Regions from separate parts of the Peribacillus sp. QJM3NY_7 genome, predicted to be linked through region 1. Evidence: riboswitches for the same ligand, from Rfam matches in the RefSeq annotation. Region 1 holds a riboswitch; the other holds the start of a gene.

Evidence for each region. A riboswitch is a leader RNA that binds a small molecule or an ion and turns the genes downstream of it on or off. The one in region 1 is predicted to bind S-adenosylmethionine.
Region 2: linked by a shared signal. The riboswitch ahead of mtnK (S-methyl-5-thioribose kinase) and the one ahead of AC0VX1_RS11210 (Na+/H+ antiporter NhaC family protein) in region 1 are both predicted to bind S-adenosylmethionine.

The regions. Positions count from the first base shown of each region.
Region 1 covers NZ_CM149663.1:2,346,116-2,354,394, reverse strand. The annotation lists partial or broken gene AC0VX1_RS11230 (transposase) at 1-289, opposite strand, end outside; gene AC0VX1_RS11225 (LysR family transcriptional regulator) at 527-1,405, opposite strand; gene AC0VX1_RS11220 (chromate transporter) at 1,648-2,277, shown strand; gene AC0VX1_RS11215 (chromate transporter) at 2,326-2,871, shown strand; gene AC0VX1_RS11210 (Na+/H+ antiporter NhaC family protein) at 3,024-4,340, opposite strand; SAM riboswitch class I at 4,531-4,638, opposite strand; gene AC0VX1_RS11205 (SOS response-associated peptidase) at 4,972-5,643, opposite strand; gene AC0VX1_RS11200 (hypothetical protein) at 5,703-5,858, opposite strand; gene hutG (formimidoylglutamase) at 6,182-7,138, opposite strand; gene ppsA (phosphoenolpyruvate synthase) at 7,607-8,279, opposite strand, start outside.
Region 2 covers NZ_CM149663.1:3,166,233-3,174,511, forward strand. The annotation lists gene AC0VX1_RS15085 (pyridoxal phosphate-dependent aminotransferase) at 1-553, opposite strand, end outside; gene AC0VX1_RS15090 (carbon-nitrogen family hydrolase) at 653-1,435, shown strand; SAM riboswitch class I at 1,507-1,660, shown strand; gene mtnK (S-methyl-5-thioribose kinase) at 1,739-2,941, shown strand; gene mtnA (S-methyl-5-thioribose-1-phosphate isomerase) at 2,956-4,002, shown strand; gene AC0VX1_RS15105 (LCP family protein) at 4,172-5,059, opposite strand; gene AC0VX1_RS15110 (lmo1851 family serine protease) at 5,173-6,663, opposite strand; gene deoD (purine-nucleoside phosphorylase) at 6,916-7,620, opposite strand; gene AC0VX1_RS15120 (YozD family protein) at 7,852-8,022, opposite strand; gene AC0VX1_RS15125 (hypothetical protein) at 8,194-8,279, opposite strand, start outside.

The DNA of each region.
Region 1 (8,279 bases):
GCGTGTTTGTGAGGTCGTTGAAGGTTTGATGGCAGGCTTTACAGCTGTAACGCTGCTGTTTCACCTCTCCAGCACATGTTTTGATAAGGTATTTACCAAATCGCACAACAAAATGGCTGTCGCAATGTGGCCAAACAAGACTAGCTTTATGTTTTTGTACTTGGATTTCATCAATTGCACGAATAGGAGCCGACATTGGTTTCGTTCGAGACTGCAAGAAATATACAAGTTGCTGTTTACCGCTTTCATTTAATTCTTCGGCGAGCTTCTTTATTTCCTTTAACTCCACGCTATATCATCTCCGAACCATCATTATATCTTTTATTATGACCATTAATCCCTTTGTTTGTCTAACCGAAGACTGAACAACCAAATACAAAATGCCCTTCCCGATAGAGAAGAGCTTTTATAATCAATGCAGTATATTCAATTTACCATGACTTTTGCTAGCTGCCGGGGCCACGCCGTTAATCACGAAACTGAAAACGCTGCCAATTGTATGAGTGAACAAAGGCAGCGTCCATCCTTATTGAAGAAAATCAACAAATTTAGACACCCCTATTTTATTAAAACGCTTGTTTTTCCTGACTAGCCATAAATTTCTTGCCATATTTATTCTGTATATATCCACTTCCCGCAAAAAGCCTTGCTCCAATTCTCTGGCCACTGTCAACCTTGGCAAAATGCTGATTCCAAGTCCGGCTTCAACCGCACTTTTTATCGCTTGTGTACTGCCAATCTCCATGTAGCTTTCAATTTTTTCTAAAACCCCATGCTCCCGTAGCATATTTTCTACGATAAGCCGTGTTCCGGAAATGGATTCACGCCAAATCATCCTTTCATTTCCCAATTCCTCTAGCTGAATTTCTTTTCTGCCTTTCCATGGGTGGTCGGATGGACATACCAAAATCAATTCGTCTTCGGCGAACTTGTCTACAATAAAATCGGTGTTTTCCACAAGTCCTTCCACCAAGGCCAAATCAATGACATCGTTTGAAAGATCCTCCAGAACCCGGGGAGTATTTTTAATCGTCAATGTCACTTTTATTTCTGGCTGTTGTTTTTTGAATCTCCCAAGCAAGCTCGGCAACAAATACTCGCCGATAGTCAAGGAAGCCCCTACTATGAGATTTGCATTGTACTTCCCCGTCGATTGCTGAATCACTTCTTTTGAATGGTTGAAGTCATTTACTATGGCTTTAGCAAAAGGGTATAACAGCTTTCCTGCTTCTGTAACTCTCAGCCTTCCTTCCTCACGGTCGAATAACAAAGTGTTATAATAATTTTCCAGTTGATGGATCTGCCGTGTTACAGCGGGCTGTGATAAGAAACTTAACCTCGCTGCCTGGCTTATGCTTCCTTCATCCACCACTAAACAAAACATTTTCAGATTTTCCAATTTCAAGAAAACGACCTCCATGTTTTTAGATAGTTTATTAAAATGATAGCATCATTAGGTAAATGGTGAAATGAAAATAGTGAGATACATTCTAAGGCTTCAATTTTTAGCGGCATTCTAATAAAACGGATAAATCTTCTGGGTATAACGTTTTGTTATACCCGATGATTTTGTTGCAATTTACCCAGCCCTTTTTCTTTGATATGTTAATGATAAGAATTAAACAAAGCATGCAAAGGAAGTGACTGATGTCAATGAAAGGACAATGGAAAACTCTATTCCAATTATTTTGGACCTTTTTTAAAATAGCACCTGTCACATTCGGAGGCGGGTTTGCGATGATCCCTTTAATCGAAAATGAAGTGGTCGAAAAGAGAAAATGGATGAAAAGCGAAGAAGTTACGGATGTTTTTGCTTTATCTCAGTCCGTACCGGGAGCTGTCGCCATTAACTCCGCCACCTTTATCGGCCATCGAATTGCCGGAATGAAGGGGGCAATTGCAGCCATGATCGGTGTTTCATTACCTACCTTTTTAATTGTTCTGCTCCTGGGCATTGTGTATTTTTTCATTCAGGATAATCCGAAGGTTGAATCCGCATTCATATCGATCAGAGCTTCCATTGTAGCCATCATCGCCTATGCGGCTATCAAGATAGGAAAAAACGCAGTTGTAGACAAATCAACTTTCTGTATTTTAATAGCAGGAATTCCCGTCCTCTTCTTTCTTCACCCTGTGATGGTTATATTAGCAGGAGCTCTAGCCGGTATTGTGACCATCTCCATTAAGAGAAAATTAGGTTACGATGTCAAGATGGACAAAAAAGATAGGAAAATAGAAGAAAATGATTTCGAACCTTTCATGGGTGCTGGCATATAGGTAACACAAAATAGGGACTAACTAATTTTTAAGAAAGCATGTGATGGAATGATGGAATTGTGGGAGTTGTTTAGCACCTTCTTTATTATCGGCTTTGTATCTTTCGGAGGCGGATACGCCATGATTCCCGTAATAGAATCGGAAGTCTCACAGCATGGATGGATGACAACGCAGGAATTCACCGATATAATCGCCATTTCCGGGATGTCCCCAGGACCTGTCACCGCCAATAGTGCCATTCTCGTTGGCTATTCGACTGCTGGGTTAGCAGGAGCCATATCATCTGCTCTAGGAATCTTGCTTCCTGCCATTATATTCGTAACCGTTATAGCCACATTTTTCAGTAAATTGAATCATTATCCAGTTGTTCAATCCATGTTTTATGGATTAAGACCGATTGTCACTAGTTTGATCATCTTTGCAGCGATCAGTTTAGCACTTTCCAATCATATGATAGCCGTGAACTTTTCATGGCATACGATAAGCTTATTAATCGTTTTTGGTTTATCGTTATTTGCCCTAATGAAATTACGCTGGCATCCAGCCTATGTAATTATTCTTTCCGGTTTAGTTGGTGTTGTCCTCTATTCATGACAGGTGTCTCACACACAACCATCATTAATTTGGACCGGAATTAAGCAGAAAAATTGAAAAGTGTGAGAAAACTTTATTATGTTTATGTATTTACCATACAGAAAACACCCTGCATCCAATGATTCAGGGTGTTTTGTTATTATATTCTCTTTTTAAGAGGTACGTTTCTTCATTTCATCATTTCCCGGCTGAAACCGTGGAAAACCAATCAGGATGGCAATGACGCCACAAAGTCCAATCAGGATTGGGTAATATGAATACGGCAAGATGCTTAACGGAGAAATTTTTGCTACCCCTGCTGCAACAAGCAGTTGTGCTCCATATGGGATCAACCCTTGGATACAACATGCAAAAATGTCAAGGACGCTCGCCGATTTCCGCGGATCAATCCCATACTTTTCAGAAATATTTTTGGCAAGTGGCCCGGCAATGATAATCGAAATCGTGTTATTTGCCGTTGAAAGGTTCGTTAAACCAACAAGCCCCGCAATGCTGAATTCCGCCCCTTTTTTCGATTTGCTATTTCGTGTCACTAGGTGGAGTAGATAATCGATGCCACCATTATGTTTGATTACGGCTACCATACCTGCAATTAAAATGGCAAGGAAGGAGATTTCATACATTCCCGCCATTCCTTCTCCAACTTTTTGAATGACACCCAACGGTTGATAACTACCATCAGCCAAGCCGATGATTCCGGCAAATACGATTCCGATGGAAAGGACCAAGAACACATTGACTCCTGCCAATGCAGTGACCAATACGCAAAGATACGGAAGAATCTTCACCCAATCATAAGACTGTTGGGAAATGTCAGCCTGTTCACCCATCGTTAAAATTCCTAGGATGGCACATGTGATGATGGCTGCAGGTAAAACGATGAAAAAATTCACTTTAAACTTATCCTTCATTTTCGTTCCCTGAGTTCGGACAGCAGCGATTGTCGTATCTGAAATGAATGAAAGGTTATCCCCAAACATCGCACCACCAATAACGGCTGCCATTGAAAGGGCAAGTGAAATATCAGTTTGTTCACTAATCCCTACCCCGATAGGTGCCAGGGCTACGATCGTTCCCATGCTTGTCCCCATGGATAGAGAAATAAAACAAGCGATGATGAAAATCCCCACCATTAATAGATTTTGGGGGAAAACAGCTAAGGCAAGATTCACGGTTGATTCAACTGCCCCCATGCCATTGGCAACTTCGGCAAAAGCGCCGGCCAAAAGGAAAATGATAACCATTAACATAATATTGGCGTCCCCGGCACCTTTACAGAAGATATCAACCTTTTCATTGAATGTCTCTTTCCGATTCATCGCCAATGCAGCTGCCGATGCAATGGAAATCGCTACAATCACCGGAAATGAATAAAAATCTTTAGTGATGATTCCGGATCCAATAAATAAAATTAAAAATACGACAAATGGGATCAATGCCCATGGATTCCCTTTATTGTTTGCACTCATGATGTACACCTCTTTTTATTATTCCCGCGACATGTGTCACAGCTCTTATTCTATTAACAGTTTTCGCAAATAACTCCAATTTGAACCTACCTGATTTTCCAGTCATGGAGCTGTAGCAAAAAACTGGCATAAAAAAAGACCCCTTCTATTTAATAACAAGAAGAGGTCTTTTAATTTATAAAAAACACCCTCCTTATCTTTCAGGCGAAAATCAGCCTGCTGGATTTGGCACAGCACTCCATTTAAGTCCGCTGCCGAGACATCTTCGGGCCAGTCCCTCCGTCTCTCTTGATAAGAAGATTACATTATATAATTATTTAAAAATTACGATGCCTGCCAGAAAAGTACCACGCTGGAAACTTGCCTGAGTTCCTGACATCGAAAGTCGTTTTGAAAAGCAAATATAACAGTACAGCATTTTGTCTATTTTCGCAAGGGTTAATTTTTAAAGTGTTTCACATGCACTCCTTACTGTTTATAAAGAGATCTAAGTTGATTGGAGCGGGTGTGCGAGACTCCTGGGGGAAAAGCGAGTGCCTGGAGGCGACGTCAAATTGTAAAAACCATAAAAAAATGTAGACAAACTCGATTTTCACCGAGTTGTCTACATTCTGAGAGGCCTAATGAACTCTCAACAAACTTGTTGGATTAGGTTAGGTGTATTATTTTTAGTCGAGTTTACATCAGTCGATACTTCAAATGCTTCCATCTGTTCCGAATCGAATGATTTTAAATACTGTTGCAGATATGCAGGATCATTAATGGAAGGATTCAACCAATCTTTTTCATCTTCTGGTTTTAGGATGACAGGCATGCGGTCATGAATGCTGGTCATTAGCTCATTTGGCACAGTTGTTATAACAGAGCACGAATAGATGCTGATGCCTTCAGGAGATTTCCAGGATTCCCAGAGACCGGCCATTCCAAATGGAGCATGATTCTTCAGTTTTATCCGCATCGGTATTTTTCTTTCTGGTGTCTTCTTCCATTCATAAAAAGAGTCAGCGATTATCAAGCATCTCTTCTTCTTATACGCATTCCTGAAGCTTGCTTTCTCAGCAATGGTTTCCGCTCTGGCATTGATCATTTTGTAGCCCGCTTTTTCGTCTTTTGCCCAGAAAGGAATGAGTCCCCACCGAAGATATCCAAGCCGGTTCCTTACCCCGTCATTAATGACGGAGAGCACGGATTGGGAGGGAGCAATATTGTAGCTGAATTGGTATTCCTCATCAAATGACCCTTGGATATCAAACCGTTCTTTTATTTCTTCTATGTCAGTGAAAAGAGTGAAACGTCCACACATAATATCGCCACCGTATTAAGATTTATTACAGTGTATCAAATGGAATGGGCAGGCACAAATCAGCTTTCTAAAATCTTGATATCAGTAAATGGTTGATTAAATAATTCGCTGGAAATCAAAAGAGTGCCAAGGACTTCTCTTTCATCTTCAGCTTTAATGATTTCCGACAAAATTAAGGTACTGCCATTCCTGACCGTTACTTTATATTCATTCATGGAATCCCTCCTCAAAAGGCTAGATGGTTGTTATTATAAACCAAAAACCCACAAGTATCAGTATTGAACTTAGCAGAGGCATGGAAAATCCACATGCCTTTATACTTTAAATGGTTAGTCGAACGAAGCAATGCCAAGGACCATGAATCCTTGTGAAGGAGGCGCAAAAAACTGTCCATGAATGATTCATGGACAGTCTGGGGGCTTTAAAGGTTTTTCGCTTCAATATTGAAGATAACATTAAGGAAAGCCCCAACAGTCGATACGAAAAGAAACGCTCTTTCTGGGAAGACCGAATTGGAGTTGCCGCCATCCCATGTCCATTATTTAAAATGCAGCAAAACCTCATTTATTAAATGCCCTGCCAATGTAACGGTCTTATTATTTTCGTCCAATGAAGGGTTCACTTCAGAGATATCAAATGAGAGGATCTTTTCATTCGATACGATATGCCTAATAATGGCACGGACCAATTTCGGATCCAGTCCAAACGGCGATGGTGCACTTACCCCAGGTGCGTAGGCTGAATCAATAACATCCGTACATAATGTAAGCATGATATAGTCACTTTCCTTAGCGAATTCATTTATCCTCCGCTTCGTTTCATCCATTTCGTATAATGACAAATCTTCTTCCAATATGTAGTCGACATTACTCCTCTCCGCAGTTTCAAACAGTGCCTTCGTATTCCCCTGCTTCTGAATTCCGACACATAAATAGCCACAATTTTGATCTTCGTCCAAAATCTGCTTAAACATCGTGCCAGATGAAGTTTCATTTTCATAAGGTCTCATATCAAAGTGAGCGTCAATATTAATAATCCCTAGTCTAGCTTTTGGTCCAATGGATTTCCTAATCCCAAGATAATGGCCATACAGGGTTTCGTGACCTCCCCCAAGTATGATAGGAATCGCTTTACTCTCCAAAATCCGGGCAACAGCTGATCCCAGTTGAGATTGGGCGGCTTCCATCTCTGTACTTTCACATATTACATCGCCAGCATCCACCAGCTCGGTTTGGGAAGGTAAATGACAAGGTAATTTTGCCAACGATTGCCTAATATGATCAGGACCCTCGGCAGCACCAACCCTGCCTTTATTCCTTTTGACGCCTTCATCACATTTAAAGCCAATCAGTCCAAAAGTTCGTGATGCATTGGAAGAGGTGGCTAATTCCGAAATGGGTGCCAAGCGCACTCTTTGGTGGTATCTGAAGCTGTCCAGGTCAGTTTGGGAATCAATTCTTCCATTCCAATATTTTAAAGTCGGGTGAGTATACATAATTTCTCCTTTATTTTAAAAATTCCGAAATATCTTTCTTAAAAATTATAATAGAGATAATGTATAATTACCAATACAAAAATTTAATATTTCTATAGAAGGTCAGCGTACATTTATGATATTGACAGATATATCTGTTGGAGAATATCTTCCTTGTATCCGTTTGACATTGCTGCTCAAGCCAGTAGATTTAGCAAGGGCGTTTCGATTTTGCCTATAAATAAAATCCACAAAAAGCCCAATTTCTCGGTGTTGTAAAGAGAGAAATTGGGCTTTGGCATCATATAAAAGCGACCTTTAACAGAAGGCCCGATCTCAAGTTGATCTTACTAAACTTTAGTATCAATTTTCAGTTACTGCCCCCTTATATGACCTAGTGACAGGGGGCTTGCCAAAAACCGCAAAGCATCATGATTTCAATGATTCTCCTAATTCGAATGTTCTTCTTTATGATAGAAATGTAATGAATTATAGTATTTCTATATAACCTTCTGTTCCATTTACTCGAATACGTTGCCCATCTTTTATCAGCTTGGTGGCATATACCACACCGACAACGGCAGGTAAGCCATATTCACGTGCGATGACTGCTCCATGGGTCATCAGCCCGCCAACTTCGGTGACGAGTCCTTTTATGGATACAAATAATGGTGTCCAGCTAGGATCGGTGAAGGTTGTAACCAGTATATCTCCATCTTCTAGATCTGCATCTTCCATGTTTAGGATGACGCGTGCTTTGCCCTCTATAATTCCGGAAGAAACCGGTAGACCTACAATAGCCTCGGCCATGAGATTGTCTCGTTTATACTCCCCTACAATGACTTCACCATCAGACGTGATAACACGTGGTGGAGTAAGTTTTTCATATAATCTGTACTCGTCTTTTCGTTTGCTGATAATCTGGTAATCTAGTTTATTTGTGCGTACGACTTCATGAAGTTCTTCAAAAGTAAGATAATATATATCTTCTTTTTCATGAATAACGTTGGCTTGTACGAGTTGTTCGGCTTCCTTGAGTAAAGACTGCTTATAAACGAAGTAGCGGTTAACCATGCCGTATTTTGGATATTCCCGATAACCGATGAAATTCCGGATTAGACTGATCATTCGTTTTGTTTCTTTGGCTTTTTGTTCACCATCC
Region 2 (8,279 bases), 820 kb from region 1:
CAGAAGCGCCTGTGGGATTATTCGGATAATTCAAGAACATCATTTTGGCTTTATCAAGAACCTCTTTATGTATGTCATCGTATTTCGGAAGAAAATCATTTTCTTCTGTCAAGGGCATCAGTTCGGTCTTTGCCTGGGCTAAAACAACACCGGAAAGATAATCCGGATAGCCGGGATCTGGAACAAGGATTGTATCACCTGGATTCAATAAACACTGCGGAAGTTCGACAAGACCTGCCTTTCCCCCGAATAGAATCGCCACTTCACTATTCGGATCCAGCTTGACACCGTATTCCCGTTCATAAAAGACGGCAGCAGCATCTTTTAAATATTGATGTCCCCGGAATGGCGAATATTTATGATTAATCGTTTTTTCAGCGGCAGTTTGCAAACTTTTGACGATATGTTCCGGCGTCGGCTGATCAGGGTTTCCCTGGCCTAAATTAATGACATCATGTCCTTGCTCCGTGATTGCATTGACTTTTGCGACCAGTGAAGCAAAAAACTGCTTGGGCAGGTCCTGAAGCAGTCCGGATTTTTCGAATTGCACCATTTATACACCTTCTCTGAAATTTCTTGAAATTCTAGTCACAAATGATATATGTTTATCGTAGTCTTGTAAAGCATTTTTTACATGTGGGGGGTTTAAACGATGAAGTGGAAAATAGCTTGTATTCAAATGGATATAGCTTTCGGGCAACCAGATATCAATTTTCAGGTTGCAGAACAATGGATGGAAAAAGCAGCTCGGTCCGAACCCGATATCGTCATATTACCAGAGCTTTGGACAACCGGATACGACTTGACCAGGCTGAATGAGATTGCTGATCAAGAGGCAGAAAAAACGATTGAATTTCTTAAAACACAGGCACAGAAACACCAGATTCACATCATCGGAGGTTCCATTGCGAAAAAAACAAGCAAGGGAATCTATAACACCATGATCATCATCGATAAACACGGAAAGCTCATTAAAGAATATGATAAGCTTCACTTATTTCAATTAATGGATGAACATCATTTCCTGCAGCCAGGTGAAAAAGATGGTTTATTCACCCTTGATGAAAAAATATGTGCCGGGTTCGTTTGTTATGACATTCGTTTCCCAGAATGGCAGCGAGCCCATACCGTTCAAGGCGCGGAAGTTCTATTCGTTACGGCTGAATGGCCAAAGCCGAGACTCGATCACTGGAGAGCTTTATTGATAAGCCGTGCCATCGAGAACCAAGCCTATGTTGTAGCCGTTAATCGTACAGGTTCGGATGTCAATAATATATTTGCGGGCCATTCCTTGATTATTGATCCATGGGGGAATATCATAAGTGAAGCCGGAGAAGGAAACGAACTATTGACAGGCAGCTTGGACTTCAACAAAGTTACGGAAGCACGTAACAAAATACCTGTATTCGAAGATCGCCGTCCTGATTTTTATTAATTTACCCATTGACAAACTATTTAAAAAGTTGATATTATTTTCCCGAAGATTAAAATTTCAGAAAACATTTACTCTTATCAAGAGCAGGCTGAGGGATAAAGGCCCTATGAAGCCCAGCAACCGACTGTAATACCATTGTGAAATGGGGCGGATCTTCCGCCGGATTATTGAATCCACAGAGCACGGTGCTAATTCCACCAGAATTCATTTTCTGGAAGATAAGAGGTCCGAAGCCAAAACTTCTGCCTCTTTCTATATGAAAGAGGCTTTTTTATTCTTATTTTGAATCTGGAGGGGAAAAGAATGACTCAAAACCATTCAAATTTTAAGAGATTGACAAACGAAACAGCTATAACTCTTGCAAAAAAACTTGGCTTGGTCAATGCGGATGCAAGTTTGAAATGTAATGAAATCGGCGATGGTAACTTAAATTATGTTTTTCATATTACAGACACGGTCACAAACAAAGGTCTAATAATAAAACAAGCGGTCCCTTATGCCAAGGTACTTGGTGAAAGCTGGCCGCTGACATTGAAAAGGGCAGCCATTGAAGCGAATGCGCTGATTCATTTCAGAAGTTATTGCCCCGAATTCGTACCGCAAGTCTACTATTCGGATGAACAGCTTGCCATCACAGTCATGGAGGATTTATCGCACTTGAAAATCGTTAGAACAGGATTGATCGATGGCGATTCATATCCATTGCTTTCACAACATATTGGTGAGTATGTTGCGAAGACGGCATTTTATACATCCGATTATCATTTAGAACCCTCTTCTAAAAAGGAGGTGGCCCGACATTTCACGAATCCCGAACTCTGCAAAATCACTGAGGTCTTTATTTTCACGGATCCATTTTTTGAGGAACTCCCTGGAGATTTCGAGGTGGAATTGAAAGATGCCGCCCAAAAAATATGGAATGATCAAGAAGTGATACTTGAGGTCGCCAAGCTGAAGCAAAGCTTTGAAACCGAGCAGGAAGCCTTGCTTCATGGAGATTTACATACTGGAAGTATATTTGCAAGTGTAACTGAAACAAAGGTTATTGATCCGGAATTCGCTTTTTATGGGCCAGTTGGTTTTGACCTTGGTCAATACACCGCCAATCTTCTCTTTCAGGCAGTCACACGCAATGGCGCTGGAAAGGAAGAGATTTTCACGCTCCTTCATGAATTTTGGAATGCCTTTGAAGAAACTTACACCAAATTATGGGAGGTCCAAAATAAAAGTCCATTCCGCCATGTGAAGGGTTATCTGCCTTATTTACTGACAAAATTCAAAAAAGATGCATTCGGCTTTGCCGGCTGCGAACTGATTCGGCGAACCATTGGCCTTTCCCATGTAGCCGATTTAAACGTCATTGAAGATAAAGAAACAAGGATCGCAGCCAAAACGGCAACATTGGAAATCGGTACTTTTTTAATTAAAAAACGGGGAGAATTGGATGTTCCAGCCGTCATTGAAGCGTTGAAGCAACGGATACTGCCATCTTACTCAACCATTTAAAAGGAGACCTGAACATGACTACAATTGCACCCTTACCATATTCGGTACATTGGGATGATACCCATATTACATTATTAAATCAACAAGCCCTTCCTTCCATAACTGAATTTATTGAACTTCATTCTGTTGATGATGTATATGACAGCATTTTGTCTTTAAAAGTTCGCGGTGCCCCAGCAATTGGGCTGACGGCAGCATTTGGTGTTGCACTTGGCGCCAAGCAGGAAACAACCGCTGATTTAGGGGAATTCAAGAAAAATGTAATGAGACATATTGAAAAACTCGCCTCTTCACGGCCTACTGCAGTCAACCTTTTTTGGGCGTTAAGGAGGATGGAGAACACCTTGCAGGCTGCGCAAAGCATTTCAACTGCCAAGGAAGCACTTATATCGGAGGCTAAAGCCATCTTTGCTGAAGATGAAGAAATGTGCAGGAAAATCGGGGAACATGGTTTATCGCTATTCACTAGAGGAGATTCCATTCTTACGCATTGCAACGCTGGGGGAATCGCCACGGCTCGGTATGGCACAGCCTTGGCTCCCTTCCACCTGGCTAAAGAAAGGGACTTTCCGCTAAAAGTGTACGCATGTGAAACAAGGCCTGTCCTGCAAGGGGCGCGTTTGACGGCTTGGGAATTGATGCAAGCGGGAGTTGACGTCACCTTAATTTCTGATAATATGGCTGCCCATACGATTCACCAGAAAGAAATAAAGGGAATTATCGTCGGGGCCGACAGGATTGCGGCAAATGGAGATACTGCCAATAAAATCGGGACGTTGGGATTGGCCATATTAGCCAAGCACTTTGGTATCCCCTTTTATGTGGCCGCACCATCAAGCACATTCGACCTTTCTATCGAATCCGGCACATCCATCCCGATCGAAGAACGGAATGGAACGGAAATCACCTTCATTCAAGGTGTAAGGATCGCTCCGGAAAACGTGAAGACTTTCAATCCAGCCTTCGACGTTACACCGAATCATCTAATTACAAGCATCATTACCGAAAACGGCATCATAACACCGGATTTCTTCAAAAACATTCCGCATTTTGTTAATTGATCCAGGTTCCTTTTATGGTGTTAAAAAACGAGAAGGATTTTTTATCCCTCTCGTTTTTTAAAGGTGATTGAATTAAGATTATTCTTGCGAGGTCTATAATACAATATTTAAATTTGAACATCTTCAGTTAATATTAGGATGTCTTCGATAAGAGAAAAGGACATTCTTATTATTTTGAAAAGAACTCCTGAAGTGCCTTCTTATTTTTAGTGTAGTCTATTTCCAAAACGGCTCCGGACTGGGGATATATTTCATCCTTAAAGCTTCCTTTCACTGGAACCCTTAAGGTTTCGACCGTGTCCGGTGTATGGAAGACGGCTTTGGGACCCATTTCCATTATTGTTTTCAGGCCAATATCCGTATCCAAGTACGAGAGTCCTTGTTCGATTATACTAGGAAGGGCCGCCATCCCTTCGAAGGATGAGATTTGATTTATAAACGCTGTTTTTAATTGAACCATTACTTCTTGTTGTCGTTCAACCCTGCCAAAATCACTTTCATCGTCATGTCTAAAACGGACATATTTCAATATTTCCTCACCATGTAAAACGCTTTTACCGACGCTTGCTTGGATGCTCATATCATCTATGATTTCCTGATCCACATTCACCGCCACCCCCTCAGGGGCAAGTAAATCCACCATCTTCACAAATCCCTTAAAGTCGATTACCGCTACATGGTCAATCTTGACATCGAAGTTTTCCTGTATGGTTTTCTTGAGCAATTCCCTCCCACCATAATAATAAGCAGCATTTATTTTGTTATATCCTGATTTATTCCCGGGGATTTTCACATAACTATCACGCATAATCGAAGCCAGCTTCAGTTTCTCCTGCTCAGGAAAGTATTTTGCAAGGATAATCGCATCTGATCGAGATTTTTGCTCTCCCCTTGTGTCAACACCAATTAACAGAAAAGTTTTATCGTTTTCCTGGTTATCTTCATTGGTTAGTTTTTTTTCCGTACCTTCATTTCCATTTTGTTTGGGTAAAGGGGCATAGGTGCAGCCTGCCAGAATCAAGACCAATAGATATATGAACAATACCTTTTCTTTCATTACCTCACCTCATCGGAAAATTACCCCTATTCTCTGCCTAATTTTGGAATTCTATGCATGAAACGAAAAAAAAGCCTGCCAACGATATCCGCTGACAGGCTTTTCGATCAAAATCATTTATTGATTTCTTTCTTTAATACTTCTACTGCCTTTTTCACTTGTGTGTCGTTTTTAAGGATTTTCTCGCGGATGACCTGCATCAATTTCACGGTAGTATCATCCTTAATGGTGCCGGTTTCTTTAATTTTTTGTTCCCTTTGGAATGCTGTGACCGCATTCTTGGTTGCTTCATCGAAGAATCCATCTATTTTACCTGGATCATGTCCTGCTTCCTTCAGCATCTCTTCAGCCGCCTTCACTTCACTAGAAGAATCGGATGCTTTCAATTCCTTATCAGGCGAAATGTACGGAAGGCTGGCATAATCGGGAAGCTTCACATTAATATCCGGCTTGATCCCTTTTTTATGAATCCAATTGCCTTCAGGAGTCAACCATTTAGCTGCCGTATATTTGAAGTTAGATCCATCTTTAAAGGGTTTTTCGGCAGTCTGCACTGTCCCTTTCCCAAATGACTTGACACCAATCAATGGAATGTCCGCAGACTCACTGACAGCCGCTGCAACGATTTCAGAAGCACTGGCACTTCCGTCATCAATCAACACGACTACCGGGATTTTCAGTTCTCCATCATTCTCCGATTTATATACATCTTTTTTCCCGCTGCGATCCTCAACTTGAAGGACCACTTTCCCATTAGGCACGAACAGGCTTGCCATTTCTATTGCTTGGTCAAGAAGTCCTCCTGGGTTTCCCCGTAAATCCAATACGAGACCCTTCATATCCTTCTTCGACATTTCTTCAAGCGCCGTTTTCAGCTCTTGGACTGTATGTTCGGAAAAACTGGTCACTTGAATTTTTGCAACTCCATCATCAAGCATTTCCGCATATACGGTTTCAATCGGAATTGTGTCCCGTTTAATGGTGAGCTCGATCGGTTCAGACTCACCAGCTCTTGAGATGGAAAGATCCACTTTGGTACCCTTCTCGCCCCTGATTTTCAGGACAGCTTCAGAAGAGGTTAGCCCTTCAACACTTTTACCATCCACACTTAAAATGATATCATTTGGTTTTACCCCTGCTTTTTCTGCTGGGGACCCTTTTATCGGTGAGACGACCATGATTTTTCCATCCTGCTCCTGAATCTCAGCACCGATTCCTTCAAAAGATGAAGAGATGCTCTCATGGAAACTCGATGCTTCCTTTTTATCCATATAAGCAGAGTAGGGATCATCCAATGATTTGATCATTCCATTAATTGCGCCGTCAACCAGCTTTTCTTCATCAACCTCTTCATAATAGTTATCTTTTATCTTATCGTATGTAGTATACAGCTTTTCAAATTCCGCATGCTTATCCGGTGCTAATGACTCTACTTTTTCATCTCCAAAGGTCAAGGCTATTGTAGTAATCCCTGCAGTTAGAAATATGACTAAGAAAATCCCCATAATGAACGTAAACTTTTTTATTTTAATGAATTTCCCTGCCTCTTTTGGCTGTTTTTGATTTTCTTCTTCCACTGAAGCCTCACCACTTTCATTCTTCATGACGATATAAACGATTTCTATCTATTTTAACAGCTTTCATGCCAATCGAAAAATAATAGTTATCAAAAATAACAACTTATAGCCATATGTATTTTTTAATAAACTTCAAATCATGGAGAATGCTCCAAAGACAACAGGCATCTCCTGATATTACAAAAATGCGGATACCTGGAACAAATGAGCCTGTATCCAAACTGCCATTATACAGCATCACTTATTCCTGGTCACCCGCCTGTCATTTACATCCAATTATCAGTCCTGGATAGCTGCTTCCAATGCCACTTCAACCATTTCGTTAAAAGTTGACTGGCGCTCATCCGCCGACGTTTCCTCACCAGTTAAAATGTGATCGGAAATGGTCAATACAGATAAAGCTTGGCGTCCAAATTTAGCAGCAAGCGTGTAAAGGGCCGCTGATTCCATTTCTATCGCAAGTATTTGGTATTTTGCCCATTTTTCCAATTCACTATTATCGTTATAAAACTGATCGGCCGTAAATACATTACCGACCTTCAATTGCAAGCCCTTTGCCGTGCCGGCGTCATAAGCTTTTCTTAGTAATTCGAAATCTGCGGTCGGGGCAAAGTCCACCCCGCCGAAAGTCATACGATTCATTTGGGAATCGGTGGAGGCACTCATGGCAAGGATCACATCCCTGACTTTTACATCTTTTTGAATCGCTCCTGCAGTTCCCACACGAATCAACTTCTGGACATTATAGCTATTCATCAATTCATTCACGTAAATCGAAATGGATGGGACACCCATGCCTGTACCTTGTACAGAAATTCGTTTTCCTTTATATGTCCCTGTATATCCAAACATGTTACGAACTTCATTATAAAGTTTAGCATCCTCTAAAAATGTTTCAGCAATATATTTTGCACGCAACGGGTCCCCAGGAAGTAAGACCGTTTCCGCAATTTCATTCTCTTTTGCACCAATATGTACGCTCATACGACTATGTCCTCCTTAACTTGTGGTTGAAATGATATTCAAAAACTACTATACCATATCAACCACAAGTTAGGAAAATCGAACCTTATCTGGAACTTAAAAAATGGAAATCACGAAACGACTTTTGGCACCCTTCCTAAATCGCAAACAAAACGGCGGAGGTCCGCCGTCTTTTTTTTTAATGGTTAATAAAATTAAGGGAAAGGAAGCTGCTAACCGTCTTATGACAGGTTACTCATCGACTTCTTCATCAATTATGCATTTTTCAAGAAGATATTCGAATGTGATGTCAGCAAGATCTTCAACTTCAGCTTCTGTTGGAAGATAGCCCCGTCTTATCAATTCTTGAAAAAAGAATTCCGCTATCTCTTCTGTATCAATAAAAACCTCAATTTCTCGCAAATCATCGCCCCCTTATTTAAAGGTCTATGAATGTGTAGAGACAAATATACCAGTAAGGCATCCCTTAATGGAAAAACATATGAAAGGTCTATCGTTATCAAGTTCCATTCGTGTTCAATTTGAATGGATACTTCTTTAGGGAATCTGGAAATTTCCCTTTATAGGTGTTTTTCACTTCGTTTGCTTCTTTTTATGATCTGGATAAATTTCCTCTGCCGCCTTTTCTATTTTAGCAAGGGCGATTTTCATGATGTGAC